One region of the Streptoverticillium reticulum genome, then DNA from elsewhere that is predicted to be linked to it. Evidence: riboswitches for the same ligand, from Rfam matches in the RefSeq annotation. Region 1 holds a riboswitch; each other region holds the start of a gene.

Evidence for each region. Region 1 has a riboswitch for cyclic di-AMP ahead of ACMATS_RS33295 (C40 family peptidase). Riboswitches for the same ligand answer to the same signal wherever they lie in the genome.
Region 2: linked by a shared signal. The riboswitch ahead of ACMATS_RS20465 (peptidoglycan DD-metalloendopeptidase family protein) and the one ahead of ACMATS_RS33295 (C40 family peptidase) in region 1 are both predicted to bind cyclic di-AMP.
Region 3: linked by a shared signal. The riboswitch ahead of ACMATS_RS05315 (C40 family peptidase) and the one ahead of ACMATS_RS33295 (C40 family peptidase) in region 1 are both predicted to bind cyclic di-AMP.

Annotation. Positions count from the first base shown of each region.
Region 1 is NZ_CP179755.1:7,305,523-7,307,715, forward strand. Features, by position in the region: gene ACMATS_RS33285 (spherulation-specific family 4 protein) at 1-18, shown strand, start outside; gene ACMATS_RS33290 (endo alpha-1,4 polygalactosaminidase) at 12-866, shown strand; cyclic di-AMP (ydaO/yuaA leader) riboswitch at 1,046-1,199, shown strand; gene ACMATS_RS33295 (C40 family peptidase) at 1,213-1,671, shown strand; gene ACMATS_RS33300 (YchJ family protein) at 1,664-2,083, opposite strand.
Region 2 is NZ_CP179755.1:4,486,944-4,489,136, reverse strand. Features, by position in the region: gene ACMATS_RS20465 (peptidoglycan DD-metalloendopeptidase family protein) at 1-868, opposite strand, end outside; cyclic di-AMP (ydaO/yuaA leader) riboswitch at 881-1,051, opposite strand; gene ACMATS_RS20460 (PP2C family protein-serine/threonine phosphatase) at 1,201-2,193, opposite strand, start outside.
Region 3 is NZ_CP179755.1:1,169,831-1,172,023, forward strand. Features, by position in the region: gene ACMATS_RS05305 (ATP-dependent Clp protease proteolytic subunit) at 1-571, shown strand, start outside; gene ACMATS_RS05310 (hypothetical protein) at 577-888, shown strand; cyclic di-AMP (ydaO/yuaA leader) riboswitch at 1,170-1,359, shown strand; gene ACMATS_RS05315 (C40 family peptidase) at 1,363-1,836, shown strand; gene ACMATS_RS05320 (ATP-binding protein) at 1,916-2,193, opposite strand, start outside.

The DNA of each region.
Region 1 (2,193 bases):
ACGGGAGCGGTGTGGTGAGGGGTGTACGGGGTGCGGCGGTTGCCGTGGGCGTGCTGCTGCTGGCGGGACTTGCGGGCTGCTCGTCTTCCTCGTCCGACGAGGGAGACGGTCCGGACGAGGAGGCGACGGCATCTGCGCCTGCACCTTCGGCTCCCGTCTCCGGGGAGCGGTGGCAGCCGAAGCCGGGCACGCGCTGGCAGTGGCAGCTCGACGGCAAGGCCGACACCTCGGTGGACGTGCCCGTCTACGACATCGACGGCTTCGAGAACGATGCCGCGACGGTCGCCGGGCTGCACGCCCGCGGCCGGAAGGTGGTCTGTTACTTCAACGCCGGTGCGTGGGAGGACTTCCGGCCCGACAAGAAGGCCTTCCCCAAGAGCGTCCTCGGCGCGAAGAACAAGGGCTGGGAGGGCGAGAAGTGGGTGGACATCCGCCGTCTCGACGTCCTGAAGCCCATCATGGCGTCACGGATCGAGATGTGCCGGAAGAAGGGCTTCGATGCCGTGGAGCCGGACCTGACGGAGGGGTTCCGCAACTCCACGGGCTTCAAGCTGACCGCGGACGACCAGCTGGCCTTCAACCGGATGCTGGCGAAGCTCGCCCACGACCGGGGCCTGTCGGTGGCGCTGAAGAACGACCTGGAGCAGATTCCGCAGCTGGTGGGCGACTTCGACTTCGCAGTGAACGAACAGTGCGCGCAGTACGGGGAGTGCGACCGCCTGACCCCCTTCATCAAGGCGGGCAAAGCGGTCTTTCATGTCGAATACGACCTGAAAACCGAGGAGTTCTGCGACAAGACGACCCGGCTCGGGCTCAGCTCGATGCAGAAGCGACTGGGGCTGGATGCGTGGCGCAAGCCGTGCTGATGGGGCGTCTGTTGTAGGGGTGGTTGCAGGTACGGGACGGAAGTGAAGAAGTTCACAGAAGCCTCATTCGGCTCTGTATTCGAGTGGTCGGTGGTGCAGGATCGACGCTCGAACATGAGACCCCGTCACCGAGGCGGGCCACCCGGGCGGACGCCGAGTCCTGCCACCGCACCGGGTGCGGAACCGATTCGACGGACCGGCAGGAGCGGGAGACCCAAGCACGACGGACCACGATGGCGGTGGTCCTTGGGGTGAAGCCACGACCGTGGCCGGGCACCTTCGTCCAGCCCGAACCCGACAGGTCATCTTTCGCAGGCGGCTGACGAAGGGCTTCGGCATGTCTGCAATGCCTTCTGCACTGCCGCGCATATCCGCGCGCATCCCCGTTCTCGCCGCCGCCACCGTGGCGGCATCGGTCCTCCTGCCGGGCATGGCCCCCGGCGCCCAGGCCGCCACCCCCGGCGAACAGGCCCTCAAGGTCGCGGCCGCCAAGCAGGGATCGCCCTACCAGTACGGCGCGACCGGCCCGAACCGCTTCGACTGCTCGGGCCTGACGCTCTACTCGTTCAAGCGGATCGGCAAGAGCCTGCCGCGCACCGCGGCCGACCAGTACAACGCGACCCGCCACCTCTCCGCGGGCTCCCGCCAGACCGGCGACCTGGTGTTCTTCCACTCCGGCAGCAACGTCTACCACGTGGGCATCTACGCCGGGAACAACAGGATCTGGCACGCCCCCAAGCCCGGCACGACCGTCCGCCTGGAGAAGATCTGGACCGGCAGCGTCTGGTACGGCCGCGTCAGGTGACGGCACCGTCCAGGTAGACCCACTGCCCGTCCTCACGGACGAACCGGCTCACCTCGTGCAGGACGTCCTGGTGCCCGCGCTCGCTGTAGTGGGCCCGGAACTCGACGGTGCCCTCCTGATGGAACGCGCTGCCGCCCGTCGTGGCCAGGACGTCCAGCCCGGTCCAGCGCATCTCGGGATCGAGGTCGAGGTCGCCGGGCCGGGTGCTGGAGTGCCAGCTGCGCAGCAGGTACGCGGTGTCGTGGACGACGAAGGCGCTGTAGCGCGAGCGCATCAGGCGTTCGGCCGTGGGCGCGGACTTCTGCCCGCTGTGGAAGGCGCCGCAGCAGTTCTGGTAGGCGTCGCCGAGCCCGCAGGGGCAGGGCGAGTCGGGGCCGACGGCCGGCCGGGGGCGTGCGCTGGATCTGGACATCCCCCGATTGTGCCGGACGGGAACCCGTTCGGCCGCACGCCGGCCCGCGGCTGTCCGGCTTGACGTACCCGCAGGTCAGGTTTAGCGCGGGGGCCTGCCGCGAGGCCCCG
Region 2 (2,193 bases), 2.8 Mb from region 1:
CGTACGCGCCCGCCCAGCCCGCCTGGGTGATCGTGCCGCCGCCGACCGCCTTGACGGGCGTGCCCGTCGGGGCGGCGAAATCCTCGCCGGTGTGGTTCGCGGACCACATGTTCCCCGACTGCCCGAATCCCGCGGTGAGGGTGTACGAGCCGACGGGGAGGACGTACGAACCGTGTTCGCTGCGCGAGGGAGCCGAGGGCTTCGGCTCTTCGGGGGCGGTTTTGCCCTCCGGTTTGCCCTCCGACTGCGGCGCCTTCTCGGCTCCCGCCTGCGATTCCGCTTCCTTCGCCTTCGCCGCCTCTTCGGCCGCGGCCTTGCGGTGCGCGTCCTCCGCGGCCTTCGTCTCGCTCTGGCGGGCGGCCTCCTCGGCCGAGTCCTGCTGGTGCTCGGCCTGCTGGAGGATACGAGCACGCAGCGCTTCGCCGGCATCCGCGGCGTTCTGCGCCAATGCGGGAGCGGCGGAGCCGTTCGCGGATTCGGACGCCTCCTGCGGCGCGGCAGGCGCCGGGGATTCCTCTTCGACCACTCCGAGCAGCTTTCCGGCCATCTCCGGCAGTTCCTTCAGATCCGGTACGTCCGGCACGGATATCGGCGGCGCCGGACGGTCCTGGGCAGTCGCCATACCGCTCGCGCCGACCGCGGCGATGACACCCACGCCGAGTACGGCGCTGCTGCGAGCCATCGAGCCGCCGCGCTGTTTCGCGACCCGGTGCCGGCCGCGCGTGGCGGGTGCCGAGTCCTCGCCGGGGTTCCATTCCCCGGGGCCGGCGGCGGACGCACGTTCGTACGAAGCGTACGGGTCATGGGGATCGTGCGGAGCGTACGGAGGGTGCGAACTGCCGTCCGGAACCGGGCTGTTGGACGCCACCGGGGCGCACTCCTTTCCTTCCTGCTCGCCTACCGGGTTAGCTGCCGGGTTCGGAGGAGGAAGGTCCCCTACGGGCCGGCTGCTGCCGGTCCGATTCACCCCAAGGGTTGTGGTTCCCCGGTTCCCTGAAGTTGCTGGTCGCGCAGGTGTAGCCAGACGTGCGGGATTCGGCGAAGGCGCACGGTGCCGCCTCTTGCGGCGGTTTGACGACCGCGCTGCGTTATCGAACGTTAATAGACACGGCGGCCGATTTCCAAGCCGAAAGCGTGAATTCACGGGGCTCTTGGACAGGTTTTGCCATGCGGTGGGCGTGCCGCTCAGAACAAGATCGATTACGCACGGTGCGGATGCCCGCGGCGGATCGCCAGCAGAGCCATGTCGTCGGCCGTCTCACCGCCCGTGTGGGACGCGACGTCCTCGGCCAGGGCGTCCAGCAGGGCGTCCGGGCTGCGGAACTGGCGGCCGCTCAGGCGGCGCTCGGCGTCGTAGAAGGTGCCGTCCGCGTCGCGCGCCTCCGTCACCCCGTCCGTGAAGAGCAGGAGCGTCGTCCCCGGCGGGAACTCCCACTCCTGGACGTGGTCCGGCCAGGCGCCGACCTCCCCCAGACCGAGGGGCAACGCCGCCGGGCCGCGGTGCGCCTCGGTGATGCGGCCCGCGGAGTGGAGCAGGAGCGGAGGCGGGTGCCCGCGGTTGACCAGGCGGAGGAACGGGGCGCCCGGCGGCACTTCGGCCAGGACGGCGGTCGTGAAACCCTCGCTCTGGTCGAGGTTGGCGCGCCGTGCGCCCTCCCTCTGCAACGCGCGCTCCAGGCGCGCCGCGAGCCCTTCGAGCGTGCGCTCCTGCTCCGCCGCCTCACGGAACGCGCCGATGAGGACGGCGACCGCCTCGACCGCGCCGAGGCCCTTGCCGCGGACGTCGCCGACGATCAGGCGGACGCCGTGCGGGGTGTCCTGCACCGCGTAGAGGTCGCCGCCGATGCGGGCGTCGGCGTGCGCGGCCACGTAGCGCGCGGCGACGCGCAGGCCGCCGATGCGGGCCGGGGGCGTGGGGAGGACGGCGCGCTGGGCCGCCTCCGCGATGCCGCGCGCGGAGGCGAGGCGGCGGTCGCCGCGGCGGACGACGTGGTTGATGCCGAGGGCGAGGACGCAGACCGTCACGACGGTGACGACCTCGGTGATGCGCTCGCCGACGCCGATGGTGGTGCGGACCGCGGCCAGGCCGACGGTGGCTGCGATCGCCACGGCGGCCGTGACGAGGGTGAGGCGGCGGGAGAGCAGAGCCGCCGCGACGAGCGGGGCCGCGGCGAAGAAGGGGGCGGAGGTGTA
Region 3 (2,193 bases), 6.1 Mb from region 1:
GACGCTCGACCCCTACTCCAAGCTGCTCTCCGAGCGGATCGTCATGCTCGGCACGCCGGTCGACGACACGGCGGCCAACGACGTGATCGCACAGCTCACGCACCTCGAACACGCGGCGCCCGAGCGCGGCATCTCCCTGTACGTCAACTCGCCCGGCGGCTCCTTCCCCGCCATGTGCGCCGTCTACGACACGATGCGCTTCATCGGCTGCGACATCGAGACCGTCTGCCTCGGCCAGGCCGGCCCGGTCGCGGCCGTGCTGTGCGCGGCCGGCACCCCGGGGCTGCGGCTGGCGCTGCCGCACGCCCGGTTCGTCGTCCAGGAGCCCGAACTCCCCGAGCCCGTCCAGGGACAGCCCTCCGACCTGGCCCTCCACGCCGAGGAGGTGCAGCGCCACCGCGACAGCCTCGTGGGGATGCTGGCGCTGCACACCGGGCAGGGCGAGGAGCGGATCCGGCGGGACATCGACCGCACGACCGTCTTCGACGCCGCGGGCGCCGTGGCCTACGGCCTGGCCGACCACGTCGTCGTGAACCGCGGCCGGCAGTCCGCGCAGCCCGGGGCCAGGTGAGGCGGATGTGGCCGCCGGAACTGCCGCCGCTGCCCGCGCTCACCCGGGCCGAGGGCGAAGTCGTGGACCGTTATCTGGAAGTACTGGATCTCCTCGGCCGGATCAACCCATCGCGCACGCGCCACACGTACGGCGGGCTACGAGCCGCGCAGACGCTCGTGGTCGCGGCCACCGGACTGCGGGACGCCCTCGTCCTGATGTACGAACGGGGCGAACGCGAGGTGCATTCGGGCACGCTGGCGCGGGCGTTGCGGGTCCTCGACGGTGAACGCCGGGCACAGAAAGTGATGTTGCCGCCCTCGGGGGCGAGCGGATGAGCGAAAACCTTCAGGACCCCATTTCCCGCCGACGGCGTAGGGAACCGTAGACGGGCGGCGGTGATCATTCCGATCACCGCGCGCACGTCGCGCTCGCGGGCGGAATCGCGCCGCAGGTGACGGTCTCAGCACGGATTTTCCGCCATGGTCAAACCGCCCTGCGTCCACCGGAATTGCCCAGAGGTGACGAGGCTCACATAGCACGGTTTCCGCTCGGCGTGGCCGTCACCTCTGCGTCAAGATCCCTCCGACGACAAGACCCCGCCACCACGGCGGGGCGGTCCGGGCGGACGCCGAACCCTGCCGCCGCCCGGGCGACCGGTCGACACGAGTGCACCGGCAGGGATGGAGGACCCGAGCACGACGGGACGGCGGGACCGTCCCTTGGGGTGAAGCCGCCCAGGCGGCCGGGCATTCTTCGCCTGCCCGAACCCGACAGGTCATCCTTCACAGGCGGCTGACGAAGGGTTTGGCATGGGCGCTCACAAACGTCCTTCAAGGCTGTCGAGGGGTAAAACCGCATCGGCCCTGACCCTCGCCGCAGTCGGAGCCACGATGTTCCTGCCTGGCGGCGTCAACAAGGCCGACGCCTCGACCATCTCCGACCGGGCGCTGCAGATCGCCGAGTCCAAGGCCGGCGCCCCCTATCAGTGGGGCGCGACGGGACCATACCGCTTCGACTGCTCGGGGCTGACCCTCTACTCCTTCAAACACGCCGGCAAACAGCTGCCGCGCACCGCAGAGGACCAGTACAACCGCACGGAGCACATCCCCGCTTCGGTTCGTGAACCCGGGGACCTGGTCTTCTTCCACCACGGCGGCTACGTCTACCACGTGGGCATCTACGTCGGGGGCGGCAGGATCCTGCACGCCCCCCACACCGGCTCGGTGGTCCGCCTCGAACACATCTGGACCAGGAACGTCTGGTACGGACGCGTCGACGACTGAGAAGCGACGGGGAACGACGGCACTCCGGGGCGCGCACCGCGGGCGCGCCCCGGACGCACGGATCACGCGATCACACGGATCAGGCGGCGGAAGCCGTCCACGGCAGGCGGATCCACACCGTCTTGCCCCCGTCGGGGGTGGGGGTGACGGAGAGCCCGCCGCCGCGCTCCAGGGTGAGGGCGCGGACGATGACCATGCCCCGGCCGTTGTCCTGCTGAACGGCCACGGGCAGCCGCCGGGGGTGGCGCGGGTGACTGTCCGTGACGCCGATGCGCAGCTGCTCCTCCCGCTCCAGCCGGACCTCCACCGTGAAGGTGGGCGACTGGCCCCGGGTGTGCTGCACGGCGTTGGTGACGA